Regions from separate parts of the Empedobacter sp. R132-2 genome, predicted to be linked through region 2. Evidence: riboswitches for the same ligand, from Rfam matches in the RefSeq annotation. Region 2 holds a riboswitch; each other region holds the start of a gene.

Region 1 (8,359 bases), on a different contig from region 2:
CAGAATGAAAAATAACGAAGCTTTATTGAATGAAGTTTCATTAGAAAGAGGTTATTAGATATACCAAAATGACGTAAGATTTTGTTAAAAAGACGCATTTATGTTTTTACTTGTCAAAAAAATCTTTTAACATTGTATTTGAAAAAATAAAAGCTAAAAATGAGTGATTATATTCAACTTTATTCAATTGATAATATTTTAAGAACTTACAAAGAAGAAGCAACTGATCGTCGGTTAGCAATCTTTGACGTAGGTCCTGAGAACAATTATTATTTTGTAAAACGAAAACCTTATAAGTTTACGTCGCTTGGGTTGATTTTAATCACAGCAGGAACATGTGAAATCACGGTGAATTTAGAACCAACATTAATCAAACGTGACGATATTATTGTGGTTCTTCCAGGTCAGTTGTTCGAGATTATAGAGCATTCGGCTGATTTTGCTGTTCAAGCAATCTTCATTGATTCAGATCTGATTATTGAAGCTGGTTTTCACGTGAAATCCAATAATTTAGTAGAATTTTTATCGTCCAAATATCCTAAAATCATTTCTTTAGATAAAAAGATTGTACGTGATATGCGCTACAATCTGAATAAGATTAGTAAATATACCATCAAGAATGAAAATATCTTTGCAAAAGATTTGGTTTTACATCACTTTTCAGTGTTGATGTATGAGATGGGAAATTACTACAACCAAGCTGTAACGGCAAAAAGTACAACGAAAGAAGTCAGAAAGGAGGAATTGGCTAAGCAGTTTTTGTATTTAGTTTCAACTCATTTTCGTCGTCAGCGTAATGTACAATTTTATGCAGATGAAATGTTTATTAGTCGTAAACATTTGACTAAAATTATTGTCGAAGTCTTTAATAAATCACCCAAACAAATCATTGCTGAAGCCATTGTATTAGAGGCAAAAGTCTTGCTAAAGAACCCAAAAAATAGTGTTTCTGATGTTGTGACAGAATTAAATTTTATAGATACCTCAGTTTTTAGTAAATTTTTCAAAAATTATGCCGGTGTTTCTCCAAGAACTTTCATAGCTTCTAATTAATAATTGATGTAAATCAATGTAAATGTGAAAACTTTCTAAAAACGTCTTTCTGACATATTATTACGTTTATTTTGCTAACTAATTTGTTAAAATGGATAGACCTTTGTTGCTCAAATTTTAATTGATGCGTCTTTTAGTAGATAATCGATACATGAAATTTGAATGAAAAGAATTTTATGGTGGTAGATTTTACAAAAAAAATATTTGCACATATTTCAGCAATCGGTGGTTATGTGCCAGAGAATAAACGAACTAATTTCGATTTAGAAAAGATTACAGACACTTCTGATGAATGGATTGTAAAAAGAACGGGAATTAAAGAACGTCGTATTTTAGAGGAAGGTTTAGCGACTTCTGATATGGCGGTTAGTGCAATTCAGAATTTAATTGATACATACAAAAAAGACATCAAAGATGTTGATGCGTTGATTGTTGCGACTTCTACACCAGATATGTTGATGCCTGCTACTGCGAATATTGTGTGCGAAAAGTTAGGAATAGAGAATGTTTGGGCATTTGATATGAATGCAGCTTGTTCTGGATTTTTATACGCGTTGGACATGGGTGCTTCATTGGTTGAAAGCAAACGTTACAAAAATGTTTTGGTCATTGGTGCTGATAAAATTAGTGCGTATGTAGACATCAAAGATCGTTCGACAAATATTTTGTTTGGAGATGGAGCTGGAGTAGTTTGGTTAGAGCCTACAAATGAAGAAGGAATTTTGGATGCTTTGTTACAGAGTAATGGAACTGGAAAAGAATTCTTGAATATAGAAGGAGGTGGTTCTTTGTATCCAGCGAGTTCACAGTTGTTGGTTGATGAGAAGCGTTACATTAGACAAGATGGAAAAATTGTATTCAAAAATGCAATTCAATCAATGAGTGATACGTGTGTCAATGTTTTGAAACGCAATGATTTTTCTGTAGAAGATGTAAATTGGTTGGTTCCGCATCAAGCGAATAAACGAATTATTGACGCTGTTGGTAATGAAATTAATATTGAAGAAGGTAAAACTTTAATCAATATTGAGAATTACGGAAACACAATTGCAGCGACAATTCCGTTATGTATTTGGGAAAATGCATCAAAATTAAAGAAAGGAGATTTATTGATGTTGACAGCCTTTGGAGCAGGTTTCTCTTGGGGAGCAAGCTTATTGCGTTGGACAATTTAATCAATAAAAATCATATATTTTTGTTCATAAAGAACGGCAAGAAATTGTCGTTCTTTTTTTATTGTAAACTATTAAATTCTTCACCACACTTCTTGCATTTGAACACGTTTTTGTAGTAAATTGGGTAAACCCAAAATATGATAGAAGATAATAAAGAAAGTAAACCTTTTCCACCTTTCATTGACTTGTAATTGCTGTAATACTCATTACTTTCACACTTAGGGCAAACAAGAATTTCATCCAAATCATTGGTATAATTTGAAGTATCAATTTCTTCTAAAACTTTCATAGCACGATCAGTATCTTCTTTCTTAATTTTTACTTTCACGCCACCAATGGCATTCGACAAAAACTGATTCATCCCAACCGAATGTTCATCAATAACAAAAGCATCAATTTGTTCACTCTCTAATTTTGAACGTAAAATATGTGCTTCAATAGGGCTTTCAAATGTTTTTAATGTAATAAGTTCCATACTAATTGTGTTAAAAATTCAATTCAATATCCGATATAAAATTAGTTCTTTTTATCTTAATGTTTTAAATTTTTTAGTAGATGAAAAATGTAATTCAATGTTTATTTTTAATTGTATTGATGATGAATACGACACATGCGCAAAACCTAAAACAAGTTGCTTACAAAGATGGCTTACAAAAATTGAATGGTTTAGTAACCGATAATACAACAAAGAAAAGTCCAGGAGTTTTGATTTTACCTGCTTGGAAAGGAGCTGATAACGAAGCAAAACAAGCTGCAATAGATTTAGCAAAAGAAGGTTATATTGCGTTTGTTGCAGATATTTATGGAGAAGGAAGCAATCCGAAAGATAATGCGGAAGCGGCTAAAATAGCAGGAAAATACAAGTCTGATTTTGCAGCTTATCAAAAACGAATTGATTTGGCGTTGAAAGAGTTAATCAAAGCTGGTGCAGATCCAAGCAAAATTGCTGTAATTGGTTATTGTTTTGGAGGAACAGGCGCATTAGAAGCTGCTCGTGCGCAATTACCTATTGTTGGCGTTGTTTCTATTCATGGTGGATTAGCAAAAGATTTGGCTCGAAAAAATATCCCTCTTAAAACAAAAGTTTTAGTAGAACATCCAGCTGATGACGAATCTGTAAAACCTGAAGATATTTCGAATTTGGTACTTGAAATGAACGAAGGAAAAACAGATTGGCAAATGATTACTTACGCAAATTCAAAACATACATTTACCAATCCAGAATCACCAGATTACAATAAAGTAATGGCAGATAGAGCGTGGCAACATACATTATTGTTTTTAAAAGAAGTATTGAAATAAAACCATTAATTCGAGTGAAATTATTTTTAGAATTTTGTATCGAGAATAAGGTTTTAGAAGATAAAATTCATCTTAATTCTCGATACAATTTTAAAAAAAACATAATAAGAAATCTACTGAATAAACAACTGTATCATTTCATACCAAAAAGCAGCTGTAAAAAAGCCTATAATAATACTGATTCCAATAATCAAATTGGTTAGTTTGGTGTTGAGTTTAAATTGTTCCGCAATAATACTCGATGTTACTAATGTAGGCATTGCAGCTTCAAAAATAGAGATTTTAGCCACATCACCTTTTATCCCAATTACGATGGCTAAAAGCATTACAACTGCAGGCGCTATCATTAATTTGTAAACCATAGACATCGAAATTTGTGACCATAATTTTCTCCAACCATTAAACTTTAATTGCAGTCCAACTGAAAATAAAGCCAACGGACCTACAGTTGCAGCTAATTTATCGAAGAATGGTTCGGCAGGAGATAAGTCGATAAATTGAGATAAAATCAATGCACTAATACAACCCAAAAATGGAGGGAAAGTAAATAATCGTTTCAAGATAAATTTAGAATCTATTGCTCCAGATCCATTACTTCCTCCTTTTAATGCAGAAACTATTCCGATGGTTGATAAGCACAAAAACATGGTTTGATCACAAATAATCGCAATACTTAAATATTTTTCTCCATAAAATGCTGAGATCAAAGGGAAACCAATAAAAGAGGTATTGCTATAGCCGCTTGCCAATTCCAATGTTCTTCTCGAACGCTCCGAATAGCCTTTTGCTTTGCTGTAGAATTTCATGTAAAATAAACTTCCAACGGCAATAATGACAGTCGAAAAGATAGGGAATAGCATTTCTTGCGACCATTCTACTTTTGGTAAATACTTAAACGAGACTGCTGGTAAAGCTAAATATAAAATCCATGTATTGATCCCTTTATGTGCATCAGGATGTATAGATTTTGTTGCTTTAAACACCATTCCGGCGATTATGCAGACTGCGATTAATATAAAATTTACCATTTTTTAGATATTTAGAATGCAAAGTTACAATCCCATTTTTTTTTACCCTAAAGATATCACTTTTTATTCAATGCTTATTTTTTATAAAATGGCAAGATTAGATATATTTAATTTATTATTATCTAAAATTACTTTTGAATAATGATTTTCATTTTCCAAAATAGCTGTAAATGGAGCAGGAATTATTGTATCAGTTGTAGGAAACTAAGTTGTTTTAATAAAATAATTTAGTAATAATATTTTCCCTTCATCTGAGCCATTAGTACCAAAAGTATCAAAATCTCCTTTTCAGAATTTAGATGTTGTTTTCTATTATAATATATGATTAGTTGCTTCAATATAAGTTGTAGGTAAACCAATTTCAGAAATTCCAAAAATAGAATGTTGATCAAATTCTGCTTAGTTCTCATAAGCTAAATATATTCTTCATTCGTTTTACAAAAGTTAATCTTGTCCAACCAACTTGTAAACTAAACTGATTATCGGTTTCTTCAATTAACTCAAAAGCTAGAATAGTTGTATAAAATGATTTCGTTTTTTCTAAATCATTTGTAAACAATTGTAATTCTTATATTTTCATTCTGCGATTTTTTATAAAAGTAAACCAACTAAACAGAAGAAAACATCAAGACGAATTGATTTAATTAATTGCGCTATAAGTAAATTATTTCCTTCAATTAGTTATTATTCTTTTCTTTCAAAAAACCTTTTTCTTGACACAAAATTCTTACAGAATTTCACTCGAAATGACGGTTTTTTCATATAAAAAAGGTAGAATTATACTACTGATTTCTATATCAAAATAAACATCTATTTCTATGTCTCTATGTGGTCATTTATTCAAAAGTTGAGACAAATTATATCTTTATTTTATTCTCATCATAGTCACCAAAGAAGTAGCCACATGCGTTTCTTTGTTCGTCGTTTCGTCAACCACAAAAATCTCTGTGCGTATGGTGCTTATCTTTTTTCCGCCTTTTATCACATAGGCTTTTGATAGTAAATAATCACCCAAAGCAGGTCGTAAATAATTCACCTTTAACTCAACTGTTACCACATAACAATCGTCGTCATAGTGAGAAACAGCAGCATAACCAGATGAAACATCAACCAAAGAAGCAATCATAGCACCATTAAACATTCCGTGCTTACGTGTCATCATTTCTTGTTTTGGAATCTTAATCGAAACATAGTCCGTTTCGCATTCGATAAGTGATGCGTTATAAAATTTTAAGGTTTCTGAACGATTAAAACTTACCTCTACTAATTCTCTTTTTTCTGGCGTCATATAAAATTGCTTTCAACAAATATAGAGATTTGTCGAAAGCAATTTCAGTTATGCAGTTACGTTATTCAAGTTTTCTTCTTTGATAATCGTATTTTGATGTGACAAAATTACTTTATCCAAACCGCGGTAATAATTCCCTTTGTCAACAGTAATCAATAAATTATTTTTCGGAATTTTATTGATAATCTTATTGTTCGGGAAATGTTGTTTCGAGTTTTTGAAGGTAATAAATACATCATCTTCAGTTAGATTTTTGACATCATCTTCCGAAATAATATCAATCAATTCATAAGGTAAATAAAGTTGATCGAAGATATAATGAAACGTTTTAAGGCGTTTTCCGTTCAATTCTTTGCTATGTTGCAAAAAGTTTCTCAATCTATGTACAACAGCGTAGAAATTACCTACCAAAGGCGGTTTGGGAATATTACGCTCGAACAAGCAACCATCAATCAAACTAAGCGGAAGTTTGATATTCAATTCATCTGTTTTTACATTGTATAGATGGCGATAATCCAAACCTCTTTTCTTGAATTCTTCAATAATATGATCTTTTAGCGCAGGAACTTTAATAGGCAATTGTTGATTGATAAAATCGACCAATTTTTCATCTGATATAGGAGCTAAATTAAGCTCAGAAATGTTTTGTGACATACAATAAATAGTTAAAATAAAACAATTATTGTATTTCGATAATAGGGGATTTTTCGTTGTTTTTGGATGAACTCCCGTATTGTTTTACCACCGTGGAGACTCCTCTCGGTTGGTATCGTTTTCTACGATTCGAAATACGGTGTAAAACTACATAAAAAATTGAATATGTAGTAATCTTTTCTAATAATTTTATTTTAAAATGATCACTTAGAATTTTATTCTAAATTGGATATTGTTTCGATAATAAAGTTTTGAATAATTGCTTGATTTGTTTTTTTATATTCTACCATATAGATACATCGTAATACTAGTTCATTTATTCATTTTCCAATTTATCTCTATTCATCAACATTGTTAAACCTATCTCTCTATGTGGTTATAAATTTTATGTTCTGAATTAGATGCGACCATGAAACGAGTTTAGGGTGACGACTTCGCTATTAAAAATCAAGATTTTGAAAATTTTACAAATAATTAAGATAAATTTAATTGTTTGCCGAAAATTATTTTATACATTTGAGTAACAAAGTAATTAAAAAATGAAGTTTACGTGCTTATATATGTCGATTCGCAAACAGGTTTGGAATATCCAGACGTGGGAAAGTCATGTATACTAAAAAGAGATTTTATTTTTTAATATATTTTAGGTTTCCCCGTCGAGTTTCGATGGGGATTTTTTTTGAACAAAAACAACAATTACCAATATAAAATTAAAAACAATGCAAAGTTTACAACAATTAACGATCCCAGTTTGGCCCTTAGAGGACAACACAATCTTAAACAATGTTTCGGTAACATTTCAACTTTTTGGACTTCCATTAGGAACAGCTCCAGTCATTTTGATTAACCATTCCTTACACGGAGATTCAGATTGTACCTATCATTGGGATGGGGTCATGGGAAAAAACAAAGCAATTGATCTTAATGAGTATACGGTAATCTGTATAGATATTCCTGGAAATGGCGTTTCCCAAACCATAAAGTACGACTATATACCACGCGATCACATTACAGCACGCGATGTAGCGGTGTTGTTTTGGTTGACGTTATTTGAATTGGAAGTAGACGAGATTTTTGCCATTATTGGTGCAGACTTAGGCGGAGGATTAGCGTGGGAAATGGCATGTTTGTTCCCGAATAAGGTGCTGAATATTATTCCGATAGCAGCAAGTCTTAAAACAACAGATTGGTTAGTAAAAGAGCCAACAGCTAAAAGCGAATACCTGAAATCTATTTTCTATTCGATAGATATATCACGCAATAGAGGCGATATATTGCAAGTTTCGCAATACATCAAATCAAAAATACATGTGATTTATGTAAAGAATGGAAACTTGTTCAACAAAGCAGAATTAAAACGTTATTACGCCAAACTGCAAGAGTTTAACAAACATGTGCAGTTCCACGAAATAGAACAAATAGAAGATAACGAATTACTAAAAGCAAACATCGATAAGGTTGAAAAAATAGTAGATGGTATCCTCGAAAAAGAATATATAAATAACGTTGCATAAAAACTAAAGCTCCTGCAAGGGAGCTTTTTTTTAGTGAATTTTATATAATATATTAAGAAATAGTCTTCTTGTCTAAATTTATAATTTCTTTGTCTAATAATTCTTTAAATAAATCAATAGTATTATCAATATATTTTCTTGGATTACCAGAAGCAGTTATATAAAATTTGTTTAATTTATTAACTATTTCATTATATTTTAAATCATAATTGTCAGAATCATAACTATCAATAAGAGTCTTATACCAATTTATTGAGTTATGGGTTAATTTTCCATATTTTAAAGGAGTTTTATATTTAAAGAAAGATTTGTATAAGTATTTTAAATCTTTCAAATTTTCATGAT
Region 2 (8,359 bases):
TTTGGTTAATTTCTCTGCTTTTAGTTTCAATTTTTTTAAATTGTCTCTATCTGCTTTTTTAATCTTTTCTCCGAATAATGTTAAGTTATCTAAGCGTAATTTTTCGTTTTCATATTCACCTACGGCTTTAGATATTTTTTCTTTGATTTTAGCATCTAAAGTTGTTCTAAAATTATTTTTGATGTTTCGGATAATGGTTTCTACTTCAGCTTTTTTTGCTTTACTATTCGTGTGTTTGTACTCACTAACTGCAGTTTTATAGTCGTTTATTGAATATGTAACTTCTTTATTTTTAAACGCTTGTTTTAAACTGTCGTCTAACTTAAATCGGTGAACTAACGAATTACCACATTTAATATTGATATCGATATTTGGTAATGTTTGCAATTCGCCTTCAGTTGTGTAATATGCATTCTTTAACAGCTCTATCCATAGACGTAAACGACAAATATTTACCGAATTGGGATTGATGTCTACACCAAATAAACAATTCTCAATTAGGGTTTGTTTTTCATGAAACAATGTTTTTTGAATATGAAGACTATTAACATCTTGTCGATTATACTCGAATAATTCACCCTCGTTATAAGCAATATATAACTCATCATTTTCTATTGAAACTTCACACGGTATTCTTTCACCTTGTTCATTAGAAAGGATTCCTAATTCACTTTTTACAGCAATTAATTCATTTAAAGCAGAAACTAAAAAGTGCCCAGAACCTACAGCGGGATCACATATTTTTAAAGTATTGATGGTGTTATTTAATTTGATTCTATCCTCTTTTTTAAAGAAACTTTGACAATAAGCTTTTACATCTTCAAAAGTTTCGATAGAATGATGGTATTCTGCTTTGAATTTATCTACCACAGCCTCTCTAATCGCTTCTTTACACATAAACATTGTAATGTACCCAGGTGTATAGAATGAGCCGTCTTTGTATCCATTAATTTTCTCGAAGATTAGACCCAAAACCGAAGCATTAATTAAGGTTTTTCCATTTTGTTCATCTTCAATATCTGTATTGGCATCAGCCGAAAAATCGTATGAATCTAAAAATCGGAAGATATAATCGAGCGTATTTAATTTACCATTTAATTTTTTACCGTTATTATCTTTTAAAATTGTACCTGAAAAAACTTGCATTTCTTCATCTTTCAGTGCAGTAATATCAAATGTTAAACGCTCCATTTCACTATGTTCAAACAAACTACTGTTTAGATAAGGGATATTCTTGAAACGTTCCTTGTTTTTATCGTGTCTTTCATTTAATGGTCTTGCTAATGCTGAAAAGAATAAATCGTTTAAAGCATCATAACCATTTAGAAAATTAAAATTTAAGAATTTGTATTCTTTGGATTTGTTATAACTGACTAACTGTGATTCTAGTAATTTAAGAAATAGAATACGGTTGATCCAATTAATACATAACTCTAACCCTACATTGAAAGCTTTCTCTGGAGAATTTGGTATATTCGTTATACGATCTAGATAACTTTTATCTTCTAATGTATAAATTGTATTTTCTAGTATAGAAGCATAATCACGTTCTTTAGGATCTTTTCTTACAATTATCTTTTTAGACCCTGTTTTCTCTTTTATTTCTTCTAAACCGATAATATGAAGTAACTCTTTATAGAAATCATTGTTTAGCTTATTACTATCATTACCAAATGATTTACCTAATAAATGCGTATCAGAAAATAATTTATATAGGTTACTAATTTTAGTATCATTGTATTTTGTTATTTCTTTCGTGTCTAATTTAATGTGTACATAGGGAAGTTTGTCTTTTACCTTCTCAATATAAATTGCGGCTATTTCTTTATAGAATAGCTCGTTTTTAGCAGTGTCTTTTAATCCATCACGGAAACGCGCATATTCTTTTATTAATTCTGTATTTTTATAAAAATAATCGTAAAAGTCTTCCCCTTTGAAAAAGAACCATTCAATCCCATTGGTAACTATAATTTGCTTTATGTTATTATTCTTATAATCTATGCGTTCGCGTAAATAATATAATAAAACTTCTTGTAACGCTTTTTTATTGATATTATTCGTTGAAATAAATTCGGCTTTATTACTCGGTCTTTTGGCTTCTATAATAACACCAACATCACTTTTAGCTGTCTTATCTAAATAAATAGCTAAATCAATTCGATCTTTGGTATTGATTAAATTCTTTTGATAAAATGTATTGGTTAAGAACTTCTTTATAGGTTCTTTTAAATGTTCTTCAGATTCATTTCTACTATCACTAATTCCAATCGATTCTAAGCAAGCTAATAATTCAGATTTGAAATTTTCAACTTCTTTGCGGATTGGCTTAAATTGGCGATAAGCGGGATTTAATGCTTTAACGATAGATATCATTTCATATTAGTTTAGTTATTAAATATAACAATATATCTATAAAGAAATAAAATTTTAACATATAAAACTATCTAATAATTACTTATAAAGTTTAGTGTTTTTAAATATTTATCTCTATAATAATATTGTTATAATATTTTGGCCGCATCAAGAATGAATAAAACTAAGATTTATATCAAAAATGCTTAAAAAGCTCTTATCCTATAATTTTTTAGATATTCATCATAATTGGTGAGTTTGTTTAAAATGCACGAATTACATCAAACTCGTTGGAAATTCTTCTTCAATCATTTCAATTGATTCTATAGTTGATTTTCTTTTTCTGTTTTTATATAGTATTCTACATCTATTATTCCGTTATATCTAGTTAGATTAGAGTTCAATTCAGAATTACTATTTTCTAAACTAATAATCTTTTTTTCGAGTTCAGAAATTTTATCAAATTCTTTCTTTTTTAAAAAATCAAATATTCCCATCGCAATTAATTTTCTTGATACAACAAAACTACATAGAGCGTTACAATCTGATTTACGTGAAACCGTAAGTTTATAAAAAATTCGTTTTAATTCTTCTACAATCATTTTAATTAATTCAATTTTTAATTGTTCTTATAGTCGTAATCATTATCTTTATTCCAAAGTTGATGCTATGTGTTTTCATGTAAAAGTGACCAAAACAAAAGAACAGATTGAAAAGAAATCAAGGTTGAAATTCAAACCTGAAGTTACATTTGCGCCAAATCCTCATTTCAAAGGTTTTGATCATCCGAAATTACCTGTGATTACCAATCAACAAGATTATATTCATTTGTTGGAATGGGGTTTAATTCCGCATTGGGCTGGAAATGATTTTAATTCGAATAACACCTTAAACGCACGCATTGAAACTATAGATGAAAAACCATCTTTTCGAGATGCTTACACCAATCGTTGTGTGATATTGGTTGATGGCTTTTATGAGTGGCGACACGAAGGCAAAGACAAAATCAAATATGATATCGGAATCAACAATAATTTGATGTGTTTAGCAGGATTATATTCTGATGATACGTTTACGATTGTTACGACTGAAGCTGTCGGCATTATGGATTATATCCACAATACAAAACATCGTATGCCTGTAGTTTTAAATGATGATGAAAACTTAATGAATTGGTTAGATTGTAAACCAATTGTTCCGTTTACTGATTTCAGCTACCAGCGTGAAGATGGTCAAGTGAGTTTATTTGGATAATTCGGATTTTATATGTCGAAATAAGATTTTTCGGACATCCTTATTATCTTGTTTTTGTTCAATAAATGATTTCATTTCGTCTAGATTCTCAATTAAATGATCGCAATAGCCAAATCCTTTGTAAACTCCTTTTTCAATTAATACAATACCTTTTTCATTTTCAGTTCTTCCAACCAATTCAAATAAAAAGTCCTTTTTGGGTAAATGTATTGTTTTCAAAAATTGACGAACTCTTTTGTTGTAAAGTTTCACATCTTCCCTATTTATACAAGCTCCGTTACATTCTTCTAAACTATATTGAAAACAACTTGATTTGGTTTTATATAAACCATTTATTTTTTGACAAAGCTTATATTTATCTGTAATGTAAAATAAATAATCTTTTGCTTCATTTAACGATGTAAATGAGATAATTTCGTTCCCAGAGTTATCAATTTTCTTCACAATTAATGCATGATAACCATCCGAATTTATTTCTTTGTTCAAAGCATAGAAAAACTTAATTTTTCGTTGAGCTCGATTAAATAGTGGTAGATTTTGCTTAATTAGTTCAGATTCTCTCAACAAAGCAATTAATTCATTTCCTGTATTTTCAAATTGAATGGAATGCGTAAAATACTGTAGTTTGATTTCTTTTTTGTCAAGTGATTTGAAGTGCTGAATCAATCGTTTTCTAATGTCAATACTTTTTCCAATGTAGATAATATCTTGCTTGTCGTTGTATAAATAATACACGCCACAAATATTTTTTGGAACTTGGTCAACCAACATTTTCAATCTATCATTCAGTACCATGGCACAAATTTACTGAATCAATTTCTAATTATTATTTTTTAACACTTTTCCGCGACACCTTGTAGCGCTTTATTTGCTCAACTTTGTAACATGATGTATGCTTTAGTTGACTGCAATAATTTTTATGCTTCGTGCGAACGAGTTTTTAATCCAACCCTAAATGGAAAGCCAGTTGTGGTACTTTCTAACAATGATGGTTGTGTAATTGCACGTTCTAATGAAGCAAAAGATTTAGGCATTCCAATGGGTGCTCCTGCTTTTGAATACGAGAATAATTTTAGATTAAATAAAATTAATGTATTCTCATCCAATTATCCCTTATATGCGGATATGAGTAATCGCGTGATGATGATTTTAAAATCCTATTGTCCTGATATAGAAATTTATTCGATTGATGAATCTTTTCTTCTTTTCAAAGGCTTTGATAACTATGATTTGGTAAAGTACGCCCAAGAAATTAAACAAAAAATATATACCATTACCAAAATTCCAGTTTGTATTGGTATTGCTCCTACAAAGGCTTTAGCTAAAGTAGCAAATCGAATTGCGAAGAAATTTCCGAAACATCATAACGGCGTTTATATGATTGATTCGAAAGAGAAAATAAACAAAGCCTTAAAATGGTTAAAATGTGAGGATATCTGGGGAATTGGGCGACGTTTAGCTAAACGTTTATCTTATATCGGATGTCGTAATGCATATGATTTCACCTTGCTTGAAGATGAATACATCAAACGTAATTTCTCCATCGTCGAATTGCGTTTGAAAAAAGAATTATTAGGCGAAAGCGTTTTAAAATTAGATGAAGTTCAACGCAAAAAATCAATTGCGACCACTCGTAGTTTTGAGAAAACAATCAATGATTATGAAAATCTGAAAGAGCGTGTTTCTACTTTTGCTGTTTCTTGTGCCGAAAAGCTTAGAAAAGAACAATCTAAATGCAACATTATTACTGTTTTTGTGATGACCAATCGTTTTGATGAAAAGCAATCATTTGTTTCAAACTCATTAAGTACAACCTTAGATTTTGATTCGAATTCGAGTATCGTTTTGTCCAAATCTGCTTTATTTTTATTGGATAAATTGGTTCCTGCTGAAGGCAAAGTTCCTGATTATAAAAAAGCAGGCGTTATTGTTTCCGCAATTACGCCCGATAATCAAGCACAGATGAATTTATTTCATACAGAATCTCCAAAACATAAAGCGTTGATGAGTGTGATGGATAAATTAAATGCGAATTATGGCGATCATATGCTAAAATTAGCTTCGCAAGATGTTCGTAGAAAATGGAAAATGAAGCAAGAACGTTTATCACCTTGCTACACAACAAGATTTACAGATATTTTAAATGTTTATTAAATGGTACATTTTATTCAAGTTCCCAAATTCTCAGAAGAGTTAATCAATATCCCTATCAAAACAGATGGTGAAAAACGATTTGTTCAATTTTTTGGTGATGTTTCAGCAGGTTTCCCCTCTCCTGCTGCTGATTTTGTACAAAATAATATTAGTTTAGATGAAATTTTACTGAATCATCCCGAAGCAACTTATCTTAATCGTGTGGGTGGCGAAAGTATGTATCCTGAATATCTGAAAGGTGATTTACTTATCATTCGATCTGATATCGAACCCAGACATCATGATGATATTGTAGTATCGGTCAACAATTCCGAATATACTTTCAAACGTTATGATGCCATCAACAAACAATTGATTTCTCTTAATCCGAAATACAAAAATTGTATTCAATTACAAGATGAAGATGTTGTCATTATTTTGGGAGTTGTAACTGATTTGGTGAGGCATAAGAGGAATTAAATTAATTTTGAATATTAAATCATAATTAATACTTTTATAAAAGATTCAATCATCAAGAGTACATTAAGTACACCAACCGAGTTTAACAAACCACGGTGGTAAAGCGATGAGGGCTGTTCAGTCAAAAAATTGTCACTCTCTAAATTCTTAATGATTGATACTGTTTAATAAATTAAAGTATCAAAACAATGGAAAATTTAACTGAAAAATTTGAAAAAAACTTGATTTCACTTTCAGATCAAGAAGTAATTAACTCCTTCAATAAAGAGGTGGGTAATACTGGATGGGTAGCTGCACGAGCTCACTTTCTAAAAGCACTAACTAATCAATTCGAATCAAGAGAAATTGACTATTCAATCATTAAAAATGAAAATACAATTTCTTTCGCGAAAAAGGTTTTACTAAAGGAAAAAAAATTACACTATTAAAAAACATGAGCCGATTAGCATAAATAATCGGCTCATTTTATAAATTTATAACAATTCGTAAAGCTTTACCTCTCCTCCATTTTTTTCTTCGTAACTATTCGCCCAAGTAAAATAATCATATTCAATTTCTGACCAACTATTAGCTTCATATTCGAACCCATAGTTTAGGTTTACTTGATTCAATTCAATCGAAACGTGTAACCGATCTTTGTCTTCAAAATCAATTGATTTATCAAACAGCGTATTGTTATTTAGTTTTTTTAGTACAAGTTCAACCAAATTATTTGGATTATAATTTTTCAACATATCATCTAACATTATTTCGCCGACAATTACAAGGTCTAACGCTTCATTGAAACGATACAAAACCCAGTAATTTTTTAATGATTGAACTTGATCGATTTCAAAATCAGAACAGGTACAAAACGTGACATCAGAATAAACTTGACACATCAATTTAAGTTTTGATAAATATACTTTTTTATTTCAAAAGCTTCTATCCTATTCTACCTTTTTATTCGTTGTTTATTATCATAGCGTCTTATTTTGTCGCTATACTTCATTATATTTGAAAAAAAAGTACAAATATGGTTTTACGTAAAGTTTTATCCCTTAATAAGACTTTATTTGCAGTTATTGTATTTGTATATTTACAACAAAGAATTGATAAACAATTATGGCTAAAAAAGTACAAACCAAAAGTACAGAAGAAATCCTTTGGGATGCAGCAAATAAATTACGTGGTTCGATAGAACCGTCAGAATATAAACACGTGGTATTGAGTTTAATCTTCTTGAAATTTGCAAGTGATAAATTCATCAAACGCAGAGAAGAATTGATTGCAGAAGGTAAAGAAGCCTTCTTAGAAATACCCGAATTTTATCAGGCTGAAAACGTATTCTATCTTCCAGAAGAATCACGTTGGACGTACATCATCGAAAATGCCAAACAAGAAGACATTACCTTAAAAGTTGATACTGCACTTAAAACCATAGAACGTACCAACAAATCATTGGAAGGTGCGTTGCCAGATAATTATTTCTCAAGATTGGGATTGGATCAATCTAAGTTTTCGGCTTTATTGGATACCATCAACAACATCGATACGCTTCGTGATGAAGCCCAAGATATCGTGGGACGTGTGTACGAATATTTCTTAAGCAAATTTGCTATTGCCGAAGGAAAAGGAAAAGGTGAATTCTATACGCCGAAGTCGATTGTAAACTTGATTGCTGAAATGATTGAACCGTACAAGGGAAAAATCTATGACCCTTCTTGTGGTTCGGGTGGTATGTTTGTGCAATCGTTGAAGTTTATTGAGAAACACCAAGGAAACAAAAAAGACATTTCCATCTACGGACAAGAGTTAACGAATACCACATTTAAACTGGCTAAAATGAACTTAGCCATTCGTGGGATTTCTGCCAATTTAGGAAACAAAGCGGCCGATACATTTAGTGACGATCAGCACAAAGAACTGAAAGCCGATTACATCATGGCGAATCCGCCGTTCAACTTAAAAGATTGGCGCGCTGAAAACGAATTAACGGATGATCCACGTTGGACAGGTTACGAAGTTCCTCCAAAATCCAATGCCAACTATGCGTGGATTTTGAACATGATTTCTAAACTTTCCCAAAACGGTGTAGCTGGTTTTATCTTAGCGAATGGCGCTCTTTCGGGTGGTGGTGAAGAATACAAAATCCGTAAAC
Region 3 (8,359 bases), on a different contig from region 2:
GCCAAAAAATTCTTCCGTTGGAATTGTTAAAGCTGTTGGAAAATGATAACCGACAATCTTTGTTTCATTGATATTTCCTGATAAACTTGCATTCAATTTTCCTCGACCTAAACGTGTATCATAGGAAATCACTAAATCCAAACCTTTGGTTTCTGTATCAATTGCATTCGTAAAAATACGCGCTGTCGCTACATTATATTTTTCTAAAGCAGGATCTGTGATATCAGAAGTTAAGACAATTCGGTCATCAACTTTTATAAAATATCCATCCAATGTGATGAATAATTTTGAAGTCGGACGAAATGTTAAACCTAAACTTGCATTGATTGATTTTTCTTCTTTCAATTTATCCAAACCAATTTCTCTCGACAATTCAGACTCATTTTGGATAATTCCTTTTGTAACCAAAACTTGATCTCCATTATCATTCAAGAATAAATCAGTATATGAATTACTAAAGTATTTTTGTTGTAAAGAAGGCGCTCTAAATCCTGTTGAAATTGCTCCACGAACCGAATATCCTTTTGCGTATTCATATCGCATCGCTAATTTTCCGTTGATTGTACTTCCAAAATCTGAGTAATTTTCGAAACGTCCAGCCAAATCAGCCGTAAAATCTCCAAATTTCAATTCTCCATCTACATAAGCCGCAACTGAATGACGATCACCTTTTACAGCATTTAATGGAGAAAATCCTACAAAAGATTCAGATCCAGAACCTGTGTAAGAAGCTTCATCTCCTGCTTCGATTTTATATTGTTCAAAACGATATTCTCCTCCAAACGCTAAGCTAACATTTTGATTGATTCGTTTCGAAAAATCTAAATTGACTGTATTTTGTAAAAATTGATGTTTCCCTGCATAAAAATCGGTTGGAGAATTTAAACCTAATGATTGATTAATTGAATTTTCTAAATCATATTTGAATGAATTTAAACCAAAAGTATTACTCAAGTCAACTTTCCATCCATCATATGAATAACGTAATCCTGTCGAATTTGAATAATCATTTACATTAGATTTTAACGTTGCTTGAAAACCATTTGGATAAATTTTTAACGCATCTTCAGACAATTCGCTTGGCAATCTTCTAAAACCGAATCCATTTCCTTGGCGTAATGAAACGCCTCCAAATGAATAAAAATCTAATCGATCATTAATCGCCGTTTCAGCATTTACAAAAAATTGTTGATTTTTGATTGCCGCATCTCCAATTTGAAATCTAAAATCTTTTCTCGAAAGTCCTAAAGCAGCAATTTTAGCATCATCCGCAGCTCTTGCTGCATCTGGATCATCTGCAAAATCGTAGGCGAAATTATCTCCAAAAATATCTAAATTATGATCTTTTGAACGATTCGTTTTCTTGCGCTCACTTACAACCGCCGAAAAAACAATTGAACCTGATTGTCCTAATTTCGTTCCATAACTTCCGTTAAAATTATACGTTTCACCATCATTTCGAGAAGTCTGACCATACGTCAAAGACGCGTCACCTCCTGGTTTAGATTTCAAAACAATATTTACAACTCCCGCAATCGCATCAGAGCCATATTGCGCAGCCGCACCATCACGTAAAACTTCAATTTTATCGATCGCCGAAATCGGAATTGCACCTAAATCTGTTCCTACAGAACCATTCCCTACCGTATTTTGGTAATTCACCAACGAAGTTGTGTGACGACGTTTTCCATTAATCAAAACCAAAACCTGATCTGGTCCCATTCCGCGCAACGTCACAGGATCGATATGCTCCGTTCCATCGGCAGATGATTGACGAACCGAATTAAAAGAAGGAATAACCACATTCAAAATATCATTTACACTCAATTGAGGAGAAGACGTTTTCAATTTCTCAACATCGATAATATCGACAGGAACTGACGAATTAACCACCGTTCTTTCTGATGTACGACCACCGATTAAAATAACTTCGTTAAGATTTGTTTCCTCCTTTTCAACTTCTTGAGCGAAAAGTGTAGATGCGCAAATAAATGCGAATGAAGCAAGTAAAAATTTGTTTCTTTTCATTTTTAATTTTCATAAAACTTTCAAGAAACCAACAGATAAAAGTGAAATACTTTTACTCATCTTTCCCTCTAATAGGTTGGATTTAGCACCTTAGATTATAAGTCATCTGGTTGCTAAGGTTTCACAGGGCCAATCCCTCCACCTTTCTTGATAAGTTATGCAAAGGTAATGTTAAAAAATGAAAATGCAAATAATACTCTATCATTTTTATAGAGTTATTGAATTAACAATGAAATATCTAACTCTTGACTTTCGTCCAAATTCATCATTGCATTGATTCGTTTGAATGATTTGAAGTTAACTAGATCTGAAACCTTTATATTTTTCTGAATGATTTCGCCTGATTGCAACAAAGCTTCTCTCATTGTTCCTTTCAACAAAAAACTTCGCGGCGTGATCCATTGAGAACCGTCAAAAAAAACAATATTCGAATAAATACAATCGGTAATATAATTTGATTTCACCAAGACCAAATCATCTGTTTTTGATTCTTTTAAATACTCATCAAAAAACCAACGATCTAAATATTTGTAGGAATAATCAATTTTATTTTCGATCTCAAAAAGTTGAATACTTTCAATTGGTTTGATTTGATACGGTTGAAATTCTACCGATTGAATTTCTCGATCATAAACAATTCTAACTTTATATTTTTCATCCGTTAAATCTGTTGGAAACTTAATAATTTCGTTCAATAAAATCGGATTGATTTCAGTAAAATTATCATTTCTTGTTCGATCAAATCTCGCTTGATGAAATTCTAAATTTCGAAGTTGTTTATTCACACAACAAATCGATTCAATAAATTGGAACATATACTTTCTGAATTAATTCTTCGTATTCTGCTTTCGCTTTGCTTTTTGCCGTTATTCCTCCTCCACTCTTGAAAAACAATTCGCCTTGATTATTTTCAATAAAACGAATCATCACAGCACTATCAAGATTTTTTCCATCAAAAACACCAAAAACTCCTGTATAAAAATTACGATGATACTTTTCTGCTTCTAAAATAATTTCGACGGTTTTCTTTTTGGGAGCACCGCAAATAGAACCTGCAGGTAAAAGTTGATCGAAAATCGTTCCTAAGTTTTGGTAATAATCATCGTTCAAATCACCTTTTATCTCAGAACTCACTTGCAAAAGTGTTGCATCATTTGTCTTCACCTCATCCATGTAGCGATAATTTGTTACCTCAACATTTTCTGAAACAAGACTCAAATCATTTCTAATTAAATCGACAATTGTAGCATGTTCGGCAGCTTCTTTTTCATCATTCAAAATAAGTTGCTTCGCATTTAGAATCGAGGCATCAATGGTTCCTTTCATTGGATTTGAAAAGATTTTTTGAGCTTCAATTTTCACAAAACGTTCGGGAGAAAAACAAACAAATTCGTCTTTATATTTCAATTTATATTTTGTTTCAGAAAACTGAAAAATATCATTCAAAGACAAATCAGTTTCAATTTTTGTTGGAAGCGTTAAATTCGTTAAATATGAATTTCCAAACAAAATATTATCGTGAACATAATTGAATTTTGGCAAATATTCGTCAAAGGAAATCGGGAATTTATTGAATTTAAAATCTTTCTGAAAAGATTCTTTTTTTGTTGAATCTACTTCAAATTTTATCTCATCAGGTAATTCATTTAACGGAATTACTTCTCCATTTTCTTTCAAAAAATCGATCATAAAAAAAAAGGGAACTTTTGCAGCTCCCAATTCATTCATTTTCGTAAAAATCGAATGCTTTGCTAACATTCGATAAAATTAATATTATTCTTGGTTTGTACCAAGTAGATCAATTTCTGTTTTTTCATCATCTGTCAAAATCATATCTTTTAACATAAAATAAACCATCATATAGCCAATTGGATAAGTTGCTAACACACCCACATAACAAGCAATAGCTCCTATTGAAGCAACCAGACTAACAACAATAGCTATTAGAATCATCCACCAAAAATTCTTTTTTACGATTGCATAAGAAGTTTTCATTGCGTCAATAGCGCTCATATTTCCATAATGAATAAGATACGGAGCCAGATAAATACACGCTTGTAAGAACAATAAAAATACTGTCGCCACTAAGATGTATAACATACCAAAAAGCGATGAACCAATCATTAATGCTGAGTTTACATTTTCGGGATCATTAAACATAAGTGGTAAAAAAGAAAAAATAATGTATGGTAACATTACAACTATTGCAACTCCCATTACGATAAGTGTTAAAAGGAAATAGCTTCCTATATTTTTGAAACCTCCAAAAAAGTCACCTAGTTCTAATGACATTTTGTTTTCGGCACGTTCTGCTCCAATCATAAATCCCATTATAAGTGGATACATCACAAAAAGCAATCCGATTATAGTGAAGGAAGTAAACATATAAACAATAGCTGCAACAAGAGCATAAATAACAAATGGCTGCCAATTATTTTGGAAAAGTTCTAATGATTGATTGAAATATTTTCCGATATCAAATTGGAATTTATTGTTTTTGTAATACTCAATTTTGTTGTAATCTAATGTTTTCATCTTAACGTTGGTTTAATTGAAATTAATGTAAATTTGCTTGATTAGTAGAATAAAAATTAATAATTGTTACAACATGAATGCAAACGATTTATTATCAATCATAAAAAATAGACGCTCTATATTTCCTCCGCAATACAATCAAGAAGAAATTACGCGCGAAGAATTGAATCAAATTTTTGAGGCAGCAAATTGGGCGCCATCTCATAAAAAAACAGAACCTTGGCGTTTTGTTGTTTTAGAAGGACCTGCAAAAGACCGTTTCCGCGAATACGTAAAGCGTGTTTATGTGCAAGGAACGCCAACAGATCAATTGAGCGACAGAAAAATAAATGCATTAATTGAGAAATGTGATAAGTCGAATAAAATTGTATTAATCAATTTTATCAACACAGAAAAAAATCCTGAATGGGAAGAATTAGCTGCAACTTCTATGGCTGTTCAGAATATGTGGTTAATGGCAAGTGCGCTAAAGATTGGTGCATATTGGTCTTCTCCAGCAAACATTATCGCCAATGTTGATGAGTTTACAACTATGGAAGAAGGCGAAAAATGTGTTGGTGTTTTCTATATGGGAAAAATTGAAGGAGATTCTCCAGAAGCTGTTCGTCAACCAATCGAAAATAAAGTGAGATTTTTAGAGTATTAAAAACTCTTTAGAAAATAATTTGAAAAAGACTACTAATTTTTTAGTGGTCTTTTTTATTAAATAGAAAATCAACTCTTTATGATTTTTGTATATTTGACTAAATACTTTAATATGAAATACATGAAATCTATTTTTAACTACTTATTAGTTGTAATCTCTATTAGTTTTTTTACATCTTGCAAAAACTCTAATCTGCCTGTTTACAACGATCCAATCCCGAAACACGAAACATTTACAATTGATTCTAAAATTCTAAATGAAAAACGAGTTATTAATGTTTGGGTTCCAAAAGAATATTCGACTTCTCAGGATTCGTTATCCGTTTTGTATATGCCTGATGGCGGAACAAAAGAAGATTTTCCACATATTGCAAACACATTAGATAGTTTGATTACTTCGAAAAAAATAAAACCAGTTATTTTGGTTGGAATAGAAAATATACAACGTCGCAAAGATTTGAGTCCACCAACTGAAAATGAAGAAGATAAAAAAATAGCCGATGTTGTGGGAGGTTCTAATCAATTTAGAAGCTTTGTCAAGGATGAGTTATTTCCTGAAATCACGAAAAAGTATCGCACTAAAAATAATAAAGGAATTATTGGCGAATCGTTGGCTGGATTATTTATCATGGAAACTTTTCTGAAACAACCAGAAATGTTTGATTATTATATTGCAATTGATCCTTCACTTTGGTGGAACGATCACAAAATGTTATTGAATTCAAAAAATGATTTAGCTAAATTTCCTTCAACTCCAAAAAAGTTATGGTTTGCAGGATCTGGAGCAAGTGATATTTTACCTTATACAGATGATTTGAAGAATATTTTGACGCAAGAAAAACTTCCAAATCTACAATGGAATTATTCTCCAGAACCGAAAGAAGAACATGCTACAATTTACAGAGCAACTAAAGAAAAAGCATTGATTTGGAGTATTGGTAAATAAAATTTATCTGATAAATAAAAAACCCTCACTTCAAATGAAGTGAGGGTTTTTTATGCGATTCGTTTTCCTAAAATAGTTAAACTTCTTTCTATTCCGTCTAAAATTGCAATATTGGGATAATTTCCCCAATCTTCGAAACCAAAATGCTTGAATAATTTCAAGCTCGGTTCATTATGCGAAAAAATAAAACCTAAAATCGTTTTGATTCCAAATTCTGGTGCTTTCGTAATGCTATATTCCAACACTTGTTTTCCTAAACCTTTTCCACGTTGCATAGCATCTAAATAAATGCTAATTTCTACAGTTGCATCATAAGCTGGTCTTCCATAAAAAGATTGAAAACTTACCCAACCTACAATGTCTTTCGATTCATTTTCTACAACCCAAAGTGGTCTTTTTTCAGGTGAATGTTCTTCGAACCATTTTACTTTACTTTCAACTGAAACTGGTTCGGTATCGGCAGTTACTAATCGCGAAGCTATTGTAGAATTATAAATTTCTGTTATTTTTTCTAAATCGCTTCGTTTAGCATCTCTGTATGTTAACATCTAAATTTTTAAATTTTATTCTCTGTTTGATTTTAAAAAGGAATATTCTTTTTCATCGCCATCATATAGCCCAAATGCATTGCTTCGTGAATATTGTTGTACAAAATTGCATCTTCAATCGATTCTAACGTCATACCAAAACTTGTTTTATATGATCGATAATACGATAGTTTTTCCGAACGATAATCCTTGAACATCTGCATTGGTGTACTTTCCAACATTTCCTTCAATTCTGTCACATCTTCTTCCGTTACTTCCGTATTTCCGATTGTTCCTTTTTTATACTTCTGAATAAACTGAATATCGACCAACATCCTATTATCGGTTAAATAATAATGGATCAATTGTTGTGTTGCCAAAACGTGAGCCGCATTCCAAAACAAATTGTTTTTATAGCCAACAGGTATATAAAGTAGTTGCTTTAGAGAGTGTTGTTCAAGCTCATCAATAATCTGTTTTCTTATATTCGTCAGATAAATAATATGCTCTTCCATAGTCAGATTTAAAGTTTAAATATACATCAAATTAAGTCTATTTATCAAATTATAAAGCAAAACAATTAAAATCACGTTTTTAGATTATTTAAAGTCTTTGATTCTTCGTAATTTTGTCTCATTAAAATTAAAAGATGGCTTACACAAGAGATCAAATATATCAAGTATTAGAAGAATTAGGTATTCGCAATTGGATGCGTAACGCTCAAGTGATGGGAAATGATATTATATTGGATATTGTTTCTCCTTCGCCTGCAATGCACGAACGCAAGCGTTTGGAAATTGCGTTGAAAAATGCATTTAAAGAAAATTTACCTGAGTCAAATCTTAAACTTAACATTTCTGTTGAAGTTGAAGAAAAAAATCCGAACGAAATCAAAGGTTCTGAATTGCCAGGTGTTAAAAATATTATCGCTGTAGCATCAGGTAAAGGTGGTGTTGGTAAATCTACTGTTTCATCAAACTTAGCAATAAGTTTAGCAAACATGGGATTCAAGGTAGGTTTATTAGATGCTGATATCTACGGACCTTCTATGCCAATTATGTTCGATTGTCAAGATGCTCGTCCATATTCTGTAGAAGTTAATGGAAAAACGAAAATAAAACCAGTAGAAGCTTACGGAATTAAATTATTATCAATTGGATTCTTTGCTGATACAGATCAAGCAATTGTTTGGAGAGGACCGATGGCTGCAAAAGCATTGAATCAAATGATTCGTGATGCACATTGGGGAGAATTAGATTTCTTATTAATCGACTTACCTCCAGGAACAGGTGACATTCATTTATCTATCGTTCAACAAGTTCCAATTACAGGAGCTGTTGTAGTTTCTACGCCTCAAAATATTGCATTAGCAGATGCAAAAAAAGGAGTTGGAATGTTCCAAATGGAAGCGATTAATGTTCCAGTTTTAGGAATTGTAGAAAATATGGCGTATTTTACACCAGAAGAATTACCTAACAACAAATATTATATCTTTGGACAAAATGGTGCAAAGAACTTAGCAGAACAAATTGGTGTTCCTTTCTTAGGCGAAATTCCAATTGTACAATCTATTCGCGAAGCTGCTGACGTTGGTCGTCCAGCTGCAATGCAAGAAGATACTGTTGTAGCTAATGTTTACAAAGAAATTGCACGTAACGCAGTACAAAGTTTAGTAGAA
Region 4 (8,359 bases), on a different contig from region 2:
CTAAATTTAACGGAATTTAGCCTGACCATAAATAAAAATATATCTTTTAAGGATGTCGTAAAGAAGTCAAAATCAAAAATAAAAAAAGGACGTAGTTGCGGTACGTCCTTTTTAATTGAAAAGTATGTATTAGAATTGTGCGGCTTCCGTACTTTCGGCCATTGCCGTAGTAGACGAAATGCCTTGTTGCACTGTGTTTTGTACGTAATCGAAATATTGTGTTCCTACAAAAGATTGGTGTTTTACAGCTGCAAAACCTTCTTCTTGTAACGCAAATTCTCTTTCTTGTAATGCCGAATATCCCGCCATTCCTTTGGCTTTGTAAGCACGTGATAACTCGAACATAGAGGTATTCATCGCATGAAAACCAGCTAAAGTGATAAATTGGAATTTGTATCCCATTTCAGCTAAATCTTCGCGAAATGTTTCCATTTGAGCTTCTGTTAAATGTTTTGCCCAGTTAAATGAAGGTGAACAATTATAAGCTAACATCTGATTTGGATATTTTTCTCGAATTGCTTGTGCAAATTCTCTTGCCATTCCAAGATCTGGATTAGATGTTTCCATCCAAATTAAATCAGCATAAGGCGCATAGCTTAAACCTCGATTAATTCCTTGTTCCAAACCATTTCTCACATTGTAAAAACCTTCAGAAGTTCTACTTCCTTGTATAATAAAAGGTTGATCTCTTTCGTCAATATCCGAAGTAATCAAATTCGCAGCTTCTGCATCAGTTCTGGCAACCAATAGAGTAGGAACGCCGGAAACATCTGCTGCTAAACGCGCTGCAACCAATTTGTTAATCGCTTCTTGTGTCGGAACTAAAACTTTTCCACCAAGATGACCACATTTTTTGGCTGATGATAATTGATCTTCGAAATGAACGCCAGCAGCACCAGCTTCTATCATTTGTTTCATCAATTCATAAGCATTCAAGTTTCCTCCAAATCCAGCTTCTGCATCGGCAACAATTGGTACCATATAATCAATGTTTCCTTGACCTGTTACAGATTGTATTTCATCGCGACGACGCAACGCATTGTTAATACGTTTTATCACCATCGGAACCGAATTGGCTGGATACAATGATTGATCTGGGTACATTTCTGCCGAAAGATTTGCATCTGCAGCAACTTGCCATCCCGAAAGATAAATTGCATCCAAACCAGCTTGCACTTCTTGTATGGCTTGATTACCATTCAAAGCGCCTAAACCCGCCATAAATGCCTTCGAATTTAAGCCTTCCCAAAGTTTCTTAGAACCTAATCTTGCTAAAGTGTAATCGATGTCCAAAGAACCTCTTAATCGAATTACATCTTCTGCTGAATAAGGACGAACAATGTCTGTCCAGCGTGGATTAGTTTCCCAATCCTGCCGAATCTTCTGAATTCTTTCTTGATTGCTCATAATTGTGTTTTTTGTGTTTTGTTTATGAATGTGTGTTGTGTGTGTATTTCTTTTTGTGTGTGTCTGGTTATAAGGGCTTAATCAATATACTTATAGGCTTCTAATGTTAAAAATTCGGTAAACTTGTGCGATAAAACTAATTCGTCAAAGATTGAAATAGCTTCTTCAAATCTTCCGTTCAAATAGTTTTCCTCACCAACTAATTCTTTTATTTTTTGAACCTCTTCGGCTCTTAATTTTTTGTATTTGTCACTATTAAATTCGCATCCGTTTTCTAACGTAATCGACTGGCTTAACCATTGCCAAACCTGCGTACGAGAGATTTCTGCTGTTGCTGCGTCTTCCATTAAGTTATATAAAGCTGCGGCACCTTTTCCAGATAACCAACTTTCGATGTATAAAATTCCGACATTAATATTGTCTCTAATTCCTTGTTCTGTAACTGTTCCTTTTGGCAATTCTAACAAAGCCTCGGCAGTTGTTACAACATCTTCTCGCTTATTGTCAATTTGATTAGCTTGTGGCATATATTCGTCAAAAATATCTTTTGCGACTTTTACCAAAGCAGGATGCGCAACCCACGTTCCATCGTGTCCATTTTTTACTTCGCGAAGTTTATCATTCTTCACTTTTTCAAAGGCAATTTCATTGGCTTTTTCATCATTCTTAATCGGAATTTGAGCAGCCATTCCACCAATTGCATGTATGTTTCGTTTATGACAACGTTGAATAACTGCTTGCGAATATGCAGCCATAAAAGGCGAAGTCATCGTAACTTGTGAACGATCTGGAACAATAAAATTTGGGTGTTTCTTAAATTTTTTGATATAAGAAAATATATAATCCCAACGACCGCAGTTAAGGCCTGCGATGTGGTCTTTTAATTCGTAAATAATTTCATCTAACTGAAAAGAAGCTGTTATAGTTTCGATCAAAACTGTAGCTTTAATCGTAGCTTGTGGAATGTTTAAATAATTTTGTGCGAAAACAAAAACATCGTTCCACCAGCGTGCTTCTAGGTGATGTTCTAATTTAGGAAGATAGAAATAAGGCCCACTTTGCTTGGAAAGTAACGTGTGTGCATTATGGAAAAAATATAAACCAAAGTCAAATAGTGAGCCTGATATTTCTTGTTTATCTATTATGATATTCTTTTCATTCAAATGTAAACCTCTCGGTCTTACAAGCAAGACAGCAGTTTTTTCGTTTAATTGATACTTTTTTCCATTATTTTCCAATGAAATAGTACCATTTACTGCATCTCTTAAATTTTGTTGTCCTTGAAGATTGTTATCCCACGTTGGAGAATTGCTATCTTCAAAATCGGCCATAAATGTTTTAGCGCCAGAATTTAACGCGTTAATTACCATTTTACGGTCAACTGGACCAGTTATTTCAACGCGTCTGTCTTGTAAATCAGCTGGAATAGGAGCTGCTGTCCAATCCCCATTTCTGATTTCTTTTGTTTCTGACAAAAAAGTTGGAAAATTACCCAAATCAAAAAAGATTTGTCTTTCTTGTCGATTCGCCAAAAGTTCTAAACGTCTTTCATTGAAATTTTTGTGTAAAGCTGTTAAAAATTTAACTGCTTCGGTTGTCAAAACATCTGGATAACTATCCAGCTTATTCTGCGATAATTTTAATTCACTTGTAATAGTATCCATTTTTTGTGTTTTTGTTGTAATTTTGGTTTTGGTTATTCGAGCGGAATTTTACTTTCAGCGAACGTTCGCTAAATTATAAAAATTCGTTTACATTTACCAAATATTTTTGAAAAAATTATGCAAGAAGAATACATTAAATTAATTTTTGGGTTAAAACTAAAACAAGTTAGAACGGCTAAAGATTTGTCATTGTTTAAGTTATCTAAGCTAACTGGACTTTCGAAATCGTATTTGAATGAGATCGAAAAAGGTAAAAAATATCCAAAAACTGATAAAATTGTTGCTCTTGCCGAAGCGTTGGAAATTCCTTACGATGAGATAGTTTCATTAAAATTGGATAAAAATTTAGCACCAGTCGCTGAGATTTTACAATCAAATTTATTACAAGAAATTCCTTTGGAACTCTTCGGAATTGAAGAAAGAGATTTAATTGAGATCATTTCTAACGCACCAATGAAGGTAAATGCATTTATTTCTACGTTGATTGAAATAGGTAATAATTACAATCTTACGCGCGAAAGTTTTTTCTTGGCTTCGTTGAGGTCTTTTCAGGAAGCAAATGATAATTATTTTCCTGAAATTGAAAAATCAGCAAAAAGTTTTTTACAAGAATATTTGATTGAATCTGAAGATTTTGTAAAAAATGAAACGATGGAAGAAATTCTGAAAGAGGAATATAATTATACCATTCTTTATGAAGATTTCACTTCTTTAGGAGGGAAGGATTTAGCGAAATTGCGTTCTATTTTTATCAAAGAGAAAAAACTTTTGTATATCAATATCAATTCTGATAATGATCAAAAACGATTTATTCTGGCGAAAGAATTAGGCTATAATTACCTTGATTTGAAGGAGCGTTTGTATACATTTTCGTGGGCAAGTTTCGATAATTTTGATCAATTGTTAAACAATTTTTATGCATCTTATTTTGCTGGAGCGTTGTTGTTACCAGAAGAAAAATTGTTGAAGGATATGCAGAATTTGTTTGCTATAGAGCATCATGATTTGTCTAAATTTCAAGAAATTCTTGGAAAATATACCGAATCTCCTGAGACGGTTTATCAACGAATGACAAATTTGTTACCCAAACATTTTAATATTCGTGATTTGTTTTTCTTGCGTTTGTCAGCAAAAGTTGGCTCAAATTCATATAAATTAACGAAAGAACTTCACCTTAATCAACAACAATCGCCACAAGCAAATGAAACGGATGAGCATTATTGTCGTCGTTGGGTTTCGTTAAATGTTTTGAAAGAATTGGAAAAACATCAAGATGATCATCATGAGATTTCTGCACAAATTTCGTTGTATCCGTTCAATAATAATCAAAAATATTATGTAATTTCTTCAGCAACGAAAGATCCATTCAATCCAAATTATTTAAGAAGCGTAACGATAGGTGTGTTGTACAAATCAGCACAACGTAAAATTAAATTTATGAATGACCCATCAATTCCTGTAAAAGAAGTTGCGGTTACATGCGAAAATTGTGGGATGAAAGATTGTGCAGAACGTGTTGCTGAACCAATTCGTTTTGAAAAAGATATCCGAAATAAACGATTAAATGTTACGATTAATGATTTTATAAAAGAGCAGAGTAAGTAATATTGTCTACCATAAAATAAAAAGGAAAACTTGTTTCAAGTTTTCCTTTTTTTATGTTTAATCTAAATATTCTAATCTATTTTCAATTAATATTACATAATGTTGAAGCGAAAATGTGTTTCCTCTTTCTATGGTTGTGCTATCAAAATTACGGTATTGTAATTCGTCAAATAATGTTTTGACATAACATCTTCTTGCAGAATTCCAAGAACTGTTTCCTACATTTTGATTAAAGCGATCGACTAATTCGTTGTCAGTTAATTCACGGAATAATACGACAAATTCATTTTTTAGATTTTCCATTGTTTTAATTTTTTAATGATAAAAACAACAGGATAGAGTGGAGAATAACCTTTTATTTTGGCGTTTGCCCTCATTCTATACCACCGTAGCGTGGTTTTGGCTCGGTTGGTGTTCTGACTTTTCAGAAACTCCTGATGATTGATAGAGTAAATGTAGGAATAAATTTTTAAAACAAAAAAAGGAACTCAAAAAAAGTTCCTTTTCAATATTTTTATTCGCTTAATTCTAACCAACGAAATTCTTTTTCTTCTAATTCGTTTACAATTTTTTGAAGTTCCTCTCCAATAGTTGCGATTTTGTCATAACCTAAATTTGGGTCGGAAAGTAAATTCGTTAATTCTTCTTTTTTGGCTTCAAGAATTGGTAAAGATTTATTAATTTCTTCTAATTCTCGTTGTTCTTTAAACGATAATTTTTTTGGTTTTGTCTCTACAACTTTCTCTTTCGATTCAACTTTTTCCTGAATAACGATTTCTTTTTCAATCTTTTTATCGTCAGTTACAGGCTTGTTTTTATTCTCGATGTGATATTCTGTATATGTTCCCATATAACGAGAAATTTTTCCTTCGCCTTCAAAAATCATCAATTCATCGACCACCTTATCCATAAAATATCTATCGTGGGAAACAACTAATAAACAACCTTGATATTCTTCTAAGAAACTTTCAAGAACCGTTAAAGTAGGTAAATCTAAATCGTTTGTTGGCTCATCAAGAATCAAAAAGTTAGGATTTTTGTACAAAATTGCTAATAATTGCAGACGTTTTTTCTCTCCACCACTCAACTTTGAGATGAATGTATGTTGTTGTTCTGGCGTAAATAAAAACATTTCTAAGAATTGTTCTGCACGCATTTCTTTTCCATTAGAAAGAGGGAAAAAATCTGCAATATCTTTCACAAACTCAATGACACGTTCGTCGCCTTTAAATTCTATTCCATCTTGTTTAAAGTGTCCGATATTTAAGGTTTCTCCACGTTCAATTGTTCCAGAATCCATAGTTTCGATTCCTTCTAACATTTTTAAGAAAGTGGTTTTTCCAACACCATTTTTTCCGACTAAACCAATTTTTCCACCACGAGCGAATATATAAGAGAAATCATCTAAAATTTTCTTTTGACCAAATGCTTTCGAAACATGTTCCATTTCGATGATTTTTTGACCCAAACGCGTCATCACCATTTCTAATTTTACTTGTTGATCGACAATTTTATGTTTAGCCACTTTTTCAGTATCATAAAACGCATCAATACGAGATTTAGACTTTGTTGTACGCGCTTGTGGTTGACGACGCATCCATTCAATCTCTTTACGATAAAGGTTTTTCGCTTTGTCAATTGTCGCATTTTGATTTTCGATACGCAATGCTTTATTCGTAATATAAGTTTCGTAATTTCCCGAATGTACATACAATGTTTTGTCCTCCATTTCGAGAATTTTGGTACAAATTGCATCTAAGAAATAACGATCGTGCGTAACCAAAATCAATGTTTTGTTTTCTTTGTTCAAGAAATATTCAAGCCATTCCACCATTTCAATATCCAAATGGTTGGTAGGCTCATCCAAAATCAAAAGAACATATCCAGTTTCGAAACTTAAATCAATCAAAAATTTTGCTAAAGAAATACGTTTTCGCTGACCTCCAGAAAGTTTTCCAATTTTTTGCTCCAAGAAATCAATCTTCAATTTTGATAAAATTTCCTTGATTGTTGGTTCAACTTTCCATGCATCTAAAACATCCATTTTTCCCATTAAATCAATTAAATCAGGATTTGTTGGATCATTTTCGATCATGTTTTCATATTGACGAACAATATCTAAAACTTCATTCGAATGATTGAAAATATATTCTTCACTTTTTAAATTTTCGTCAAAGTCATCACTTTGATCTAACATCAAAATTTTAACACCTTTATTTGGGCGAACTTCGCCAGAATCAGCCGTTTCTAATCCAGCTAAAATTTTAAGTAAAGTAGATTTCCCACTTCCGTTTTTTGCTACGAATGCGATTTGGTCTCCTTCATTCACATGAAAATTTACATCTTCAAACAAAGTTCGGATTCCATATGATTTGGTTAGATTTTCAACTGTAAGAAAATTCATGGTTTATTATCTGTTTTGTAGTTAAAAAAAGATGCTAAATCTTTTCTGTTCCGATTTGTTTCATCGATTGTTTAGCTTTTCTTATTTTAACGATTAGAATAGCCAAAGATAAGATAAAGCAAATACTTCCTATTACAATTAGATTATTTAAATGTGGTTGAATTAACGCAGGATCGCCTTTTTCGATGAAAAGTATTCGGAATATTTTCAAATAATGTGTTAATGGAATGCAATCTGCAATTGCTTGAATCCATTTTGGCATTTGACTTAAAGGCCATGTAAATCCACTTAAAATAAAACTTGGTGTTGCAACAACCATCAAAACTTCGGTTGCTTTTAATTGGCTTGGAAGGAGAATGCTGACTAAAAATCCTAAAAAACAAACGGCTAAAATAAATGCAAGAGAAGAAGTGAAGAATGGCCAAAATTCGGTCTCTAATTTCATGTCATAAAACATTCCGAACCAGTAATACAGCATATATATAAATACTGACATAAATAAATAAGGGAAAGTTTTGACGAATAAAATGGTAAAAGGATTGGATGATTTTAAGATCAATTCATTAAATGTCCTATTCTCAAATTCTGAAGCAAATGAAAGTGCTAAACCTAATAATAAAACCTGTTGTAATACGGTTAATAAAACACCTGGAAGCATAAAATATAAGTAGTTTCCACTTCTGATATTTTGACGAATCATCGTTGATTTGAATGGTTCGTAGCTTTGTGTTGCAATATATTCAGGAACGCCTTGTTTCCGAGCTGTTTCTATCGAAATTCCGGCTTTCATTGTTGTTAAAACTGTCGTAATTGCGATTGCCGCTGTATTAGAAGTTAACGTGTTTGAAGCATCTACAAAATAAGCGATTTCGGGTAATTTTTTTTGTTGTACATCAGATTGAAAGTTTCGAGGAATAACAACCACAACTTCAGCTCCGATTGCTAAAGCTTTATTCTTAGAATCAAACGTTGAAGGTAAAACTTCAGCAACTTTCACCGATTCATTTTCATCTAACATCTGAATAATTTTCTGACTTGTCGTCGTATGATCTTCATCTACAACAATAATTGGTAAATCGGTTACATTCCCTTTTTTATAAACATTTCCGATCAGAACACCATACATAATAGGTGCTCCCAAGAATAAAATTGGTAAAACAGGATTCTTGAAGAAAAGTTTGAATTCTCGTATAATTAAATGAAAAATCGTTTTCATCAGAATTTATTTAGCATTAAGATCTAAAACTACATTTGCTTTTGTCAATAGTTGAGTAGCTTG

The links. A riboswitch is a leader RNA that binds a small molecule or an ion and turns the genes downstream of it on or off. The one in region 2 is predicted to bind S-adenosylmethionine.
Region 1: linked by a shared signal. The riboswitch ahead of HXZ69_RS14135 (hypothetical protein) and the one ahead of HXZ69_RS10625 (hypothetical protein) in region 2 are both predicted to bind S-adenosylmethionine.
Region 3: linked by a shared signal. The riboswitch ahead of HXZ69_RS04375 (TonB-dependent receptor plug domain-containing protein) and the one ahead of HXZ69_RS10625 (hypothetical protein) in region 2 are both predicted to bind S-adenosylmethionine.
Region 4: linked by a shared signal. The riboswitch ahead of HXZ69_RS12645 (hypothetical protein) and the one ahead of HXZ69_RS10625 (hypothetical protein) in region 2 are both predicted to bind S-adenosylmethionine.

The regions. Positions count from the first base shown of each region.
Region 1 covers NZ_JACAGG010000045.1:7,220-15,578, forward strand. The annotation lists gene HXZ69_RS14100 (2-hydroxyacid dehydrogenase) at 1-58, shown strand, start outside; gene HXZ69_RS14105 (helix-turn-helix domain-containing protein) at 160-1,053, shown strand; gene HXZ69_RS14110 (beta-ketoacyl-ACP synthase III) at 1,230-2,228, shown strand; gene HXZ69_RS14115 (putative signal transducing protein) at 2,287-2,703, opposite strand; gene HXZ69_RS14120 (dienelactone hydrolase family protein) at 2,784-3,530, shown strand; gene HXZ69_RS14125 (AEC family transporter) at 3,644-4,558, opposite strand; gene HXZ69_RS15340 (VOC family protein) at 4,965-5,117, opposite strand; gene HXZ69_RS14130 (PaaI family thioesterase) at 5,424-5,846, opposite strand; gene HXZ69_RS14135 (hypothetical protein) at 5,895-6,500, opposite strand; SAM-I-IV-variant riboswitch at 6,549-6,643, opposite strand; gene HXZ69_RS14140 (alpha/beta fold hydrolase) at 7,220-8,014, shown strand; gene HXZ69_RS14145 (hypothetical protein) at 8,067-8,348, opposite strand.
Region 2 covers NZ_JACAGG010000022.1:32,726-41,084, reverse strand. The annotation lists gene HXZ69_RS10655 (DUF7149 domain-containing protein) at 1-2,373, opposite strand, end outside; gene HXZ69_RS10650 (hypothetical protein) at 2,676-2,954, opposite strand; gene HXZ69_RS10645 (SOS response-associated peptidase) at 3,022-3,606, shown strand; gene HXZ69_RS10640 (GIY-YIG nuclease family protein) at 3,595-4,401, opposite strand; gene HXZ69_RS10635 (Y-family DNA polymerase) at 4,492-5,760, shown strand; gene HXZ69_RS10630 (LexA family protein) at 5,761-6,219, shown strand; SAM-I-IV-variant riboswitch at 6,264-6,358, shown strand; gene HXZ69_RS10625 (hypothetical protein) at 6,408-6,647, shown strand; gene HXZ69_RS10620 (hypothetical protein) at 6,693-7,100, opposite strand; gene HXZ69_RS10615 (type I restriction-modification system subunit M) at 7,324-8,359, shown strand, end outside.
Region 3 covers NZ_JACAGG010000004.1:137,807-146,165, forward strand. The annotation lists gene HXZ69_RS04375 (TonB-dependent receptor plug domain-containing protein) at 1-2,028, opposite strand, end outside; SAM riboswitch class I at 2,082-2,185, opposite strand; gene HXZ69_RS04380 (aminotransferase class IV) at 2,244-2,843, opposite strand; gene HXZ69_RS04385 (aminodeoxychorismate synthase component I) at 2,827-3,786, opposite strand; gene HXZ69_RS04390 (DUF2189 domain-containing protein) at 3,802-4,563, opposite strand; gene HXZ69_RS04395 (nitroreductase family protein) at 4,637-5,209, shown strand; gene HXZ69_RS04400 (alpha/beta hydrolase) at 5,321-6,154, shown strand; gene HXZ69_RS04405 (GNAT family N-acetyltransferase) at 6,205-6,702, opposite strand; gene HXZ69_RS04410 (DinB family protein) at 6,735-7,196, opposite strand; gene HXZ69_RS04415 (Mrp/NBP35 family ATP-binding protein) at 7,331-8,359, shown strand, end outside.
Region 4 covers NZ_JACAGG010000033.1:15,409-23,767, reverse strand. The annotation lists gene aceA (isocitrate lyase) at 130-1,407, opposite strand; gene aceB (malate synthase A) at 1,485-3,071, opposite strand; gene HXZ69_RS12650 (helix-turn-helix domain-containing protein) at 3,189-4,676, shown strand; gene HXZ69_RS12645 (hypothetical protein) at 4,734-4,979, opposite strand; SAM-I-IV-variant riboswitch at 5,023-5,122, opposite strand; gene HXZ69_RS12640 (ABC-F family ATP-binding cassette domain-containing protein) at 5,191-7,080, opposite strand; gene HXZ69_RS12635 (ABC transporter permease) at 7,115-8,296, opposite strand; gene HXZ69_RS12630 (HlyD family secretion protein) at 8,303-8,359, opposite strand, start outside.